One region of the Arthrobacter sp. UYNi723 genome, then DNA from elsewhere that is predicted to be linked to it. Evidence: riboswitches for the same ligand, from Rfam matches in the RefSeq annotation. Region 1 holds a riboswitch; the other holds the start of a gene.
The links. A riboswitch is a leader RNA that binds a small molecule or an ion and turns the genes downstream of it on or off. The one in region 1 is predicted to bind S-adenosylmethionine.
Positions count from the first base shown of each region.

Region 2: it holds a riboswitch for S-adenosylmethionine, as region 1 does, so the genes downstream of both, ACVWY0_RS04955 (DUF1737 domain-containing protein) here and ACVWY0_RS00850 (aminotransferase class V-fold PLP-dependent enzyme) in region 1, are expected to answer to the same signal.

Region 1 covers NZ_JBSRZM010000001.1:185,980-191,204, forward strand. The annotation lists gene ACVWY0_RS00840 (metal-dependent transcriptional regulator) at 1-474, opposite strand, end outside; gene ACVWY0_RS00845 (class I SAM-dependent methyltransferase) at 506-1,264, opposite strand; gene ACVWY0_RS00850 (aminotransferase class V-fold PLP-dependent enzyme) at 1,371-2,810, opposite strand; SAM riboswitch class IV at 2,846-2,959, opposite strand; gene hisN (histidinol-phosphatase) at 3,116-3,928, opposite strand; gene rsgA (ribosome small subunit-dependent GTPase A) at 3,981-5,096, opposite strand; gene aroA (3-phosphoshikimate 1-carboxyvinyltransferase) at 5,080-5,225, opposite strand, start outside.
Region 2 covers NZ_JBSRZM010000004.1:155,081-160,305, forward strand. The annotation lists gene ACVWY0_RS04935 (pyridoxamine 5'-phosphate oxidase family protein) at 1-202, shown strand, start outside; gene ACVWY0_RS04940 (GNAT family N-acetyltransferase) at 216-773, shown strand; gene ACVWY0_RS04945 (acetyl-CoA C-acetyltransferase) at 878-2,074, shown strand; gene ACVWY0_RS04950 (hypothetical protein) at 2,083-2,457, opposite strand; SAM riboswitch class IV at 2,570-2,685, shown strand; gene ACVWY0_RS04955 (DUF1737 domain-containing protein) at 2,699-2,962, shown strand; gene ACVWY0_RS04960 (rhodanese-like domain-containing protein) at 2,959-3,372, shown strand; gene ACVWY0_RS04965 (O-succinylhomoserine sulfhydrylase) at 3,369-4,577, shown strand; gene ACVWY0_RS04970 (methyltransferase family protein) at 4,703-5,212, shown strand; gene ACVWY0_RS04975 (DUF1905 domain-containing protein) at 5,124-5,225, opposite strand, start outside.

The DNA of each region.
Region 1 (5,225 bases):
GGTGTGCCCGGGATCGAGTTCGCCGAGCAGGTGGGCCTCGGGCAGGAGCACCGTGCCGTCCGCGGCGGGGATCGGGTCACCGTGCGGGTCGCGTTGCGGGTTGCCGAGTTTTTCCGCCATGCGCTCAATAAATGTGTCGGACACCGCATGTTCCAGCAGTTCGGCTTCGTCGTGGACTTCGTCCCAGCGGTAACCGAGCTCCTGCACGAGGTAGGTCTCAATAAGCCGGTGCCGGCGCACCATGGACAACGCCAACCGGACCCCGGAGTCCGTGAGGGTGATGGCGCTGTACGGCTTGTGGTCCACCAGGCCCTGGTCCTTGAGCTTGCGGACCATTTCCGAGACCGAGGAATTGGCCACCCCCAGGCGCTGCGCGAGCTGGGAGGACGTGATGGGTTTGTCCTGCCACTCCGTGAAGCCGTAGATGACCTTGACGTAGTCCTCGATCGAGGAGGAGGGCGCGCTGGTCTTCACACCTCCAAGCCTACCCGGTGGTCAGCGCCCGTCACGCCTTCGTGGCCCGCCACGTCAGCGCCAGGTACGGTAGGCTGATGTCCTCTTCGACGGCGTGCCCCAGATGCTCGTGCAGGTACCAGTCCAGGTTGGCGAGGACCTTGCCGCGGGTGGCTTCGCCGGCGCGCAGATAATAGCTGCGAGACTTCGTCAGTTCCATGATGTCCGCCGTGCTGAGGCTGTCCTCCCACCGCGTCACATGGCTCTCGAGGCCTTCAAACTCCGGGCCCACCACCGGGCGGAACCCGGGCTTGTAGACGTCGCCCGCGTGCATGATGCGGGACAAACGGTGGACCCACGCAACGGACGTATCCAGCTGGTTCCAGATCAGCCCCAGCGTTCCGCCGGGCCGCAGGATCCGGGCCAGTTCGGTGCTCGCGGGCAAAGGATCGCACCAGTGCCAGGCCTGCGCCACGCTCACGACGTCGAACGAGGAGTCAGGGAGTCCCGTCGCCTCTGCCGTCCCCTGGGTCGCGTCCGCCGCCGGGTAGTGGGCCCGCAGCTGTTCGAGCATGTCCGGCGACGGGTCCACGGCGGAAACCGCCAGGCCGCGTTCCAGCAGAAGGGCGGTGAACTTGCCGGTGCCGGCGCCCACGTCCACGGCGTCCGTGGCCCCGGCAGGGATCAGCCAGTCCGCCGATTCGGCAGGGTAACCAGGGCGTACACGCTGGTAATGTTCGCCGCCGTCCTGGAAACTCCGTCCGAGTTCCAGGCGGCGTCCGTGCTCAAGTCTGGGGCCACCCCGTGCCACGTGCGGCCTCCTTCAACTGTGCCCATCGGTATCCTTCGAATTTACCGCATGGGCCGCAGCCGGGTGGGCAGCGGTCAGGTCAGGAACCAGGGGAGGAAAGCGTCAGTCAGTCGTCAAGGCACGGAGCCGCGCCGGCGGTGCCCGGCGTGTTGGGAGCCCAGTGAGGGTACGTGCGGGTGTCGTTGGCCGGAACCCAGCGGCCCGCGTCCACCACGTAGTCCCAGCCCAGGCCGGTCCGGCGGAGTTGCTCCAGGCCGGCAAGGAGCCGCTGGGCATCCTCCAGCCGTGAGCCCACGCCGAAGCTGGCCCGCAGGGAACCGGAGGGAAGGCCGAGGCGCTTGAGCAGCGGGTGCGCGCAGAAGCGGCCGTCCCGGAGGCCAACGCCATGCTCGGCCGACAGGTACGCGGCCACAAGCCCGGCGTCGTACCCTGCCACGGAGAAGTTCACCACGCCGATGGTGCCCGTTTCAGCATCCGTGTCCGAGAAGATTTGGTGCACGGTGACGCCGTCGATCTTCGCGAGACCGTCCACCAGGAATGACCTGATGGCCGCTTCGTGGGCGTGCCAGCGGTCGTGGTCCAGGGACGCGATGACCTGGGTGGCGCGGGCCAGCGTGGCCGCGCCGAGGACGTTGGGGGAGCCGCCCTCGTGCCGGGCCGGACCGGTGGCCCAGCTGACGCCGTCGAGCTTTGCCTCGCGGACGGCGCCGCCGCCGGCCAGGTGGGGAGTTCCGGCGTCGAGCCAGTCGGTGCGGCCCACCAGGACCCCGGAGCCGAAGGGCGCGTAGAGCTTGTGACCGGAGAAGGCGAGGTAGTCGACGTCGTCGGTGCTGATATTGATGCGCCGATGCGGCGCCAACTGCGCGGCGTCCACCACGATCCGCGCGCCGTACTCATGGGCGAGGGCGGCCAGAGCCCTGATCGGGAGGATCTCGCCCGTGACGTTGGAGGCGCCCGTGACCGCGAGGAGGCTGACGTTGCCCTGCTCAAGTTCGGCGCGGAGGACCTCGAGGGTCCCCACGATGGTGTCCGCGGCGACGACGCTGCGGTGCGGGACTCCCTGCCACGGCAGGAGGTTGGCGTGGTGTTCGATGTCCAGGTAGAGGACATCGCCATTGGACCGCCCGTCCGTCGCCGGCAGGCAACCCGCCAGCAGGTTCAGCGAGTCGGTGGTGTTCCGGGTGAAGATGACGGAGTCGTCCGGGCGCCCGCCCACAAAGTCGCGCACGATGTCCCGGGCGTTCTCATAGACGGACGTGCTGATCTGCGATGCGTAGCCGGCGCCGCGATGGACGCTGGCGTAGAACGGCAGGATCTCGTTGAGGTAGGCCGACACCACGGAGAGGGCGGGAGCGGATGCGCCGTAGTCCAGGTTTGCGTACCGGATGTGGCCGCCCTGGATCAGCGGTGCCTGGATTTCCGCGCCGGTGACGGCAGAGAGGGGGCGGCCGGCAATGGCGGCGGCATCCTTGAACAGCGCAGCGGCCTTGGCGGGGGCGGCGTTTCTGGGAGAAACAGTGTTGGGGGAGACGGTGGCAGTTGTCACGGAGACCTCACTCTAAAAGGACTCCCGGTACCGGGAATCCGCGCTTGCCGTGTCCATTCCGGACCGGCCTGGTCGTCACCCGGGGCACCCCACCGCGAATGGAGGGTTGCCGGCCAGCAAACCGGGGTTTAGCGCTGGCACTCGTGACCTGTTAAGAGCGTAGAACATCTGCCGCTGCAGAAAGGAAGCCGGCCCAATGTTAAGGACTTTGTTACGCGCGTTTGAGGAACCGCACATTTGTCGAAGATACGACGGCGGACGCCCCCTTGAGGAGGCGTCCGCCGTCGATAATTCGAAGAAAGTGCCTAGAGGAGATCGTCCAGATCCGGGTTCAGACGCTTGAGCACCTCTGAGTGCAGGATGGAGTTCGTGGCCAGGGCGTTGCCGCCGAACGGCCCGTCCTGTCCCTCCAAGGAGGTGAAGCGGCCGCCGGCTTCCACCACGATGGGCACCAGGGCAGCCATATCGTACAGGTTCAGTTCGGGCTCGCAGGCGATGTCCACGGAACCTTCGGCCACCATGCAGTAGGACCAGAAATCGCCGTAGGCGCGCGTGCGCCACACGTCCTCGGTCAGGCCCAGGAACTCATCCAGGTTGCCGCGTTCCTTCCAGCCGCCCAGGCTGGAGTAGGACAGGGAGGCATCCGAAAGTTTGGAGACGTCCGAGACGCGGAGCCGCGTTGCGGCGGCAAGGGACTTGCCCATGTACGCGCCGGAACCCTTGGCGGCCCACCAGCGTTTGCCCAGCGCGGGCGCGCTGACCACTCCCACCACGGGTTCGCCTTCGTCCACGAGGGCGATCAGGGTGGCCCAAACCGGGACGCCGCGGACAAAGTTCTTGGTGCCGTCGATGGGATCAATGATCCAGCGGCGGGAGCCATGGCCCGAACTGCCGAATTCCTCGCCCAGCACGGCGTCGCGCGGACGCGAGCGGGACAGCTGGCCGCGGATGGCTTCCTCCGCGGACTTGTCCGCGTCCGTTACCGGCGTCAGGTCCGGCTTGGTCTCGATGCGGAGGTCCAGTGCCTTGAAGCGGCTCATGGTCTGGTCATCCACGGAATCTGCCAGCACATGGGCAAGGCGCAAGTCATCGTTGTAGCTCGAAGCGGGTTGGATCATGGTTCCAAACTACCGTCTCCGGGCCGCAGTGTTGGGGACATCGGCGTCCCGTCTAGCCGATGCTGCCCAGTTCCTTGGTTTCCTGGCCTACCAGGCGGGGATCCGTGCCCAACAGCCGCCGCAGGGACGCGAGCCGGGCCGGGCCGGTGGGGCCCGCGTGGCCGGCGGACACCCAGGCATCCACCCCGCAATTGACGGCCGCGGTGTTGTGCTTGCAGCCACGCTCGCAAGCATCCGTACCCGGCTCCAGGTCCGGGAAGGACCGCAAGATCCGGTCCGGGTCAACATGGGCCAGGCCGAACGAACGGATGCCAGGGGTGTCGATGATCCAGCTTCCGGCCGGAGCTCCGGTCAACTTCAGGGCAAGGGCCGACGACGACGTGTGGCGGCCGCGGCCGGTCACCGCGTTCACGCCACCGGTGGCCCGTTCGGCCCCCGTGAGCGCATTGACCATGGTGGACTTGCCCACGCCGGAATGACCCAGCATCACCGAGACCTTGCCCTCGAGGTACGCGCGGAGCTGCGAAACTGCATCACTGTCCAGGCGGGCCGAGAGGCCGTCGTCGGAGCGGGCATCAATACCTGAGGCCTCGGAGTCCGACGTGCGGCTGATAATCACCGGGAAGTCCAGGTGCTCGTAGTTGGACAGCAGTTCCGCCGGATCCTTGACGTCCGCCTTGGTGACGAGCAGCAGCGGCTCAATGCCGGCGTCGTAAGCGGCCACCAGGGCGCGGTCGATGAAGCCCGTGCGCGGCTCCGGGTTTGCGGCGGCCACCACCACCACCAGCTGATCGGCGTTGGCCACCACCGCGCGCTCGATCGGATCGGTGTCATCGGCGCTGCGGCGCAACAGGGTCCTGCGGTCCTGGATCCGGACCAGGCGGGCCAGGGTGTCCGGCTCCCCGGAGACATCTCCAACGAGGGAGACGAAGTCGCCGGCCACCACGGGGGAGCGGCGGAGTTCGCGGGCCCTCGCTGCGATGATGATCCGCTCGTCGCCCGAGTCCTCACCGACGACGGCGGTGTACCGGCCGCGGTCCACGGTGATGATGCGGCCCGTGACGGCGTCGTCGTGGCTGGGACGGTCCTTCGTGCGCGGCCGGGAGCCCTTTTTGCTGGGCCGGATCCGGACGTCGGACTCGTCCCAGGAATCAGTGCTGCGTGCCACCGCTGGAGCCTTCCGTGGCGTCGTCGGCGGCAGCGCCCTGGGCCAGCATATCGGCCCACATCTGCGGGAATTCCGGCATCGTCTTCGCCGTGGTGGCGATGTCCTGGACTTCAATACCCTGCACCGCCA
Region 2 (5,225 bases), on a different contig from region 1:
GCGCGGAGACACCGAAGTGATCGAGGCACAGGCTGACAAGGACGCCGTTGACGCCCTGCATCTGGAGCCCTGGCAGCCCGGACCCAAGGACTACTACATCCGGCTAAACCCGCTCGCACTTACTGGCCGCCGCTTCCAGGTTGCCAAACCGGACGTTTGGAACACCCGGTTGTCGGACCGCCGTCGTGCTTCCTTCGAGTAGCGCGGGAGAGCTTATGGGCGGCGAAGCCCCCGCTCCGCTCGTCCCGGGGGTCCGGATCCGGCTGCTGCGGCGGAGCGATGCGGCCGGCCTGAGTAAGGCCTACCTCCGGAACCGACAGCACCTCGCTGCGTGGGAACCGGAGCGGGACGAAGCCTTTTTCACTCCCAGGCATCAGCTGGACATCATCCGGGCCAAGCTCGCCCAGCATTCCGTGGACCAGGAAGTTCCGTGGGTGCTGGTGAACCGCGACGATCCCGCGTACATCGTCGGCGCCGTCACCCTTACCGGCATCGTCCGTGGGCCGTTCCTCAACGCCAACCTCGGGTACTGGGTTGATTCCAGCCTCAACCGGCGGGGCATCGGAGCTGCCGCGGTCCGCTTCGCCACGGATCATGCCCGGACAGAACTGGGCCTCCACCGGGTCCAGGCGGCAACGCTGCTCCACAATGAGCCCTCACGCAAAATCCTCAAACGCGCCGGGTTTCGGGAAATCGGCGTGGCGCCGCAGTACCTGAAGATCGCCGGCCGCTGGCAGGACCACCTGCTCCACCAACTGCTCCTCCACGGCTGACGCGATCGCGGCCGAATCCACAGCGCCCGCGCCACCTCACCGGCCCTCACGGTTCGCCTAAGCTGGCCTCAAGCACTCTTGAATCCGCAACCGAAAGGCAGACCATGAGCAACGACGCTCACATCCCCGTCATCCTGGGCGGCGCACGGACCCCCTTCGGCAAGTTCCGCGGCAGCCTCTCCGGGCTCACCTCCAGCGAACTGGGTGCCCACGCCATCCGGAACGCACTGGAACGGTCCGGCGTGGCGCCGGAACAGATCCAGGCCGTCATCGTGGGCCAGGTTATCCAGGCGGGCGCTGGCCAGGGACCCGCCCGGCAGGCCAGCCTCGCCGCCGGCATCGGTTGGGATGTGCCCACCGTGACCATCAACAAACTGTGCTTGTCCGGCCTGACTGCCGTGATTGATGCCGCCCGGATGATCCGCGCCGGCGAGGCTGATTTCGTTGTGGCGGCGGGCCAGGAGTCCATGACCAACGCTCCGCACCTGCTCCCCCGGCTTCGCGGCGGCGTGGCCATCGGCGATGTGCCGCTGCTGGATTCGCTGAACTTTGACGGCCTGCAGGACCCCGTCTCAGGTGAACTGATGGGCTCCGCCACGGACGCCGGGAACGCCCGCCTGGGCATCAGCCGCGAGGACCAGGACGCCGTCGCCGCCCTTTCGCACCAGCGGGCGGAGGCCGCCCGGGCGGCCGGCATCCTGGCTGAGGAGATCGCTCCGGTGGAGGTCCCGCAGCGCCGGGGACCCGCCGTCGTGATTGATGCCGACGAAGGCATCCGCGCCGGTACCACCATCGAGATGCTGGCGGCACTGAAGCCCGCCTTCTCCAAGGATCCGGCGGCCACCATCACCGCCGGTTCGGCCTCCCCGCTGTCAGACGGCGCCGCCGCAGTGGTAGTGGCCAGCAAGGCAGCTGCGGAAGCGGCCGGCCTCAGCTGGATCGCGGAAATCGGCAGCCACGGCCAGACCGCCGGACCGGACGGATCCCTGCATTCCCAGCCGTCCCGCGCCATTGAGCGAGCCCTGAAACTCGAAGGGATGACCATTGACGACGTGGACCTCATTGAGATCAACGAAGCCTTCGCCTCGGTGGTGCTGCAGTCCGCCACGGACCTGGGGATCGACGCGGACAGGATCAACGCCGACGGCGGCGCCATCGCCCTGGGCCACCCGGTGGGCGCCTCGGGGGCCCGTCTGGTCCTGCATCAGGCACTCGCGCTGAACCGGCGCGGCGGCGGGACAGGCGTGGTTGCGTTGTGCGGCGGCGGCGGCCAGGGCGACGCCCTGATCCTCAAAGCCTGACGCCAGGTTCAGGCTCCGGATCGAAGCACTATGAGGGGCACCAGGCGTTCCGCGCACGAAACCCGGACCAGTTCCGCCGGCCCCTGAGCCGCCCGGTTGTTCACTCCGGTGTCGTCGCACCAGTCCAGGTTGTACGGGTAAGCGGTGACCCCGGCCTTCCCGGGAGCCACGCCAGCCGGGACGGTGAACACGAAAGTGAAGCCGCCGTCGTCGGACATGGGAGCGAGCTCTTCCAGCACCGCGGTACCGGTCGCATCCTTGACCGTCACCTGGACCTGCGCATCGGTGCCGTAGCGGGCATCGCAAGTGGTATCCGGGGCGCTGACGGTGATCTGGTTGCCGGGTTTGGCGGCGGCAGGCGAGACGGAAAACTCCGGCGGCATGCAGGGCGCCGGCGTTACGGAAGCACGGCGGGGTCACGGAAGCACGCGTTGGTTACGGAACATGACGTCGGCGGCGGTGCGGCCGGGCGGCCCGGATGTTACGTTTTTGGGGAGTAATGAGAACCGGCGCCAAGCCCTGACTGGCCGGTCGGCAACCCTCCCTTTCGCGGCGGGGTGCCTCAGGTGAATACTCGGCATATCGACCCATTCGAGCTGCAAGCGTGAAAGAAGGAGTTCCGTCGTGTCTGACGCCCCCGCCCCCGCCCCTGAAGAGAAACTGTCGTACCGGCTTGTCACCGGACCGGATGACAGGTCTTTCTGTGAACGGATTTCCACTGCCCTGGCCGAAGGGTATGTCCTGCACGGCAGCCCGGCCGCGACGTCCAACGGCGGCGTTGTGATTGTTGCGCAGGCACTCATCCTCCCGTCGGCCATCGCCACCGCTGATGCCGCCGTCGCCTCCGCCGTGGATGACCTCGATTTCGACGGCGAGGGCCACGCATGAGCTACGCCGGAGACCTCACCCCGCAGCAGGCCTGGGCCAAGCTGGAGCAGGGCGCCATCCTGGTGGATGTCCGGACCGAAGGCGAATGGGCCCACATCGGCATCCCCGACACGAAGGCCACGGACAACGATCCCCTGTTCATCCCGTGGACGTTCCCCGGCGGCATCCCCAACCCGGATTTCATCACCGACCTGACGCAGCAGGCCCCGGAGGACGACGGCGCGGAGCTGGTATTCCTCTGCCGCTCGGGCCAGCGCTCCATCGCCGCCGCCATCGCCGCGACGCAGGCCGGCTTCACCTCCTACAACGTCCTGGAGGGTTTCGAAGGCGAGCCGGACCGCTACGGCGAGCGCACCGTCAACGGCTGGAAGAACCGCGGCCTGCCCACCAACCTGGGAATAGCCAAGTGACCTTCAACCCAGACGCCGCCGGCTGGAGCGCCGAGACGCAGGCGGTCCGCGGCGGGCTGGACCGCACCAACTTCCAGGAGACCACCGAGCCGGTCTTCCTGAACTCGGGCTTCGTCTACGAGTCCGCTGCCGCCGCCGAGCGCGCCTTCACCGGCGAGGACGAACGCTTCGTCTACTCCCGGTACGGCAACCCGTCCGTGGCCACTTTCCAGGAACGCCTCCGCCTGCTCGAAGGCACCGAAGCGTGCTTTGCGACGGCGTCGGGCATGTCAGCTGTGTTCACCGCACTGGGCGCCCTGTTGGCGGCCGGGGACCGGGTGGTTGCCGCGCGATCGCTGTTCGGCTCCTGCTTTGTGATCCTGAACGAGATCCTGCCGCGCTGGGGCGTGGAAACCGTGTTTGTTGACGGCCCGGACCTCGAGCAATGGCGGGTTGCCCTGTCGGAGCCCACCACCGCAGTGTTTTTCGAATCCCCGTCCAACCCGATGCAGGAAATCGTGGACATCGCCGCGGTCAGCGAGCTGGCGCACGCCGCCGGGGCCACCGTCGTCGTCGACAATGTCTTTGCCACTCCCCTCCTGCAGCGCTGCGGCCAGCTGGGCGCGGACGTGATTGTGTACTCCGGCACAAAGCACATCGACGGCCAGGGACGCGTCCTGGGCGGCGCCATCCTGGGCACCAAGGAATTCATCGACGGCCCGGTCAAGCAGCTCATGCGGCACACCGGCCCGGCTCTCTCCGCATTCAACGCCTGGGTGCTCACCAAGGGCCTGGAGACCATGGCGCTGCGCGTCAAACACTCCTCCACGTCCGCACTGCGGATCGCCGAATGGCTCGAACAGCAGCCGGCCGTCAGCTGGGTCAGGTACCCGCTGCTGAAGTCACACCCGCAGTACGAGCTCGCCGCCAAGCAGATGAAGGCCGGCGGCACCGTCCTCACGCTGGAACTTGCGACGACGGGCGGCCGCTCGGGCAAGGACGCCGCCTTTGCGCTGCTGGACGCCCTGCGGATCATCGACATCTCCAACAACCTGGGCGACGCCAAGTCCCTCATCACCCATCCGGCCACCACCACGCACCGCGCCATGGGTCCCGAGGGCCGAGCCGCCATCGGGCTCAGCGATGGCGTGGTGCGGCTGTCCGTGGGCCTGGAGGACGTGGACGACCTCATCGGCGACCTGGAGCAGGCCCTGAAGCACATTTGATCGGCTTGGTTCTGATTGGCGCAGATCTCGTGCGCGCGAACGGTTGGCGCGAACTGGCAGATAATGCCCTGTTCGAGGCGTTTTGAGGGGATTATCTGCACGTTCGCGCCGGGAGGCGGTGACGTATGAACGCACACCGGGACTGGGGCCGGCTGCTGTCCAACATCCCGCTGCCCGAGCAGAACCTGGCGGGAATCGCCGTCGGCGTGGTCCTTCAGCGTTTGATGCCGCTCCGGCTCGGCGGGCCAGACTTTCTGGTACGGACCATCGGCGCTGCATCGTTGGCGACGGGTGGCGCAATCGTCACCTGGGCGTTGCTGGCTGCCCGGAACACCCGGTTGTCCCGGCCCGATGCGTTGCTAACCGCCGGGCCCTATGCGCACTCGCGGAACCCGATGTACGTGGGCTGGGCCCTGGCGCACCTGGGAATTGGGCTGCTGCGCGATGATGCCTGGATGGTGGCTGCACTTCCGTTGGCTTCCGTCGCAGTGCACCGCGGGGTGCTTCGAGAAGAAGAGATCCTGGCGGCGTCGTTCCCGGTGGAGTTCAGCCAGTACCGCTTGTCCGTTCCCCGGTACGTGCCTCGCCTTCGCCGTGGATGGCGAGCCGGACTGCCACTTCATCCCCGTCGCTGATGCCCGCCGCGTC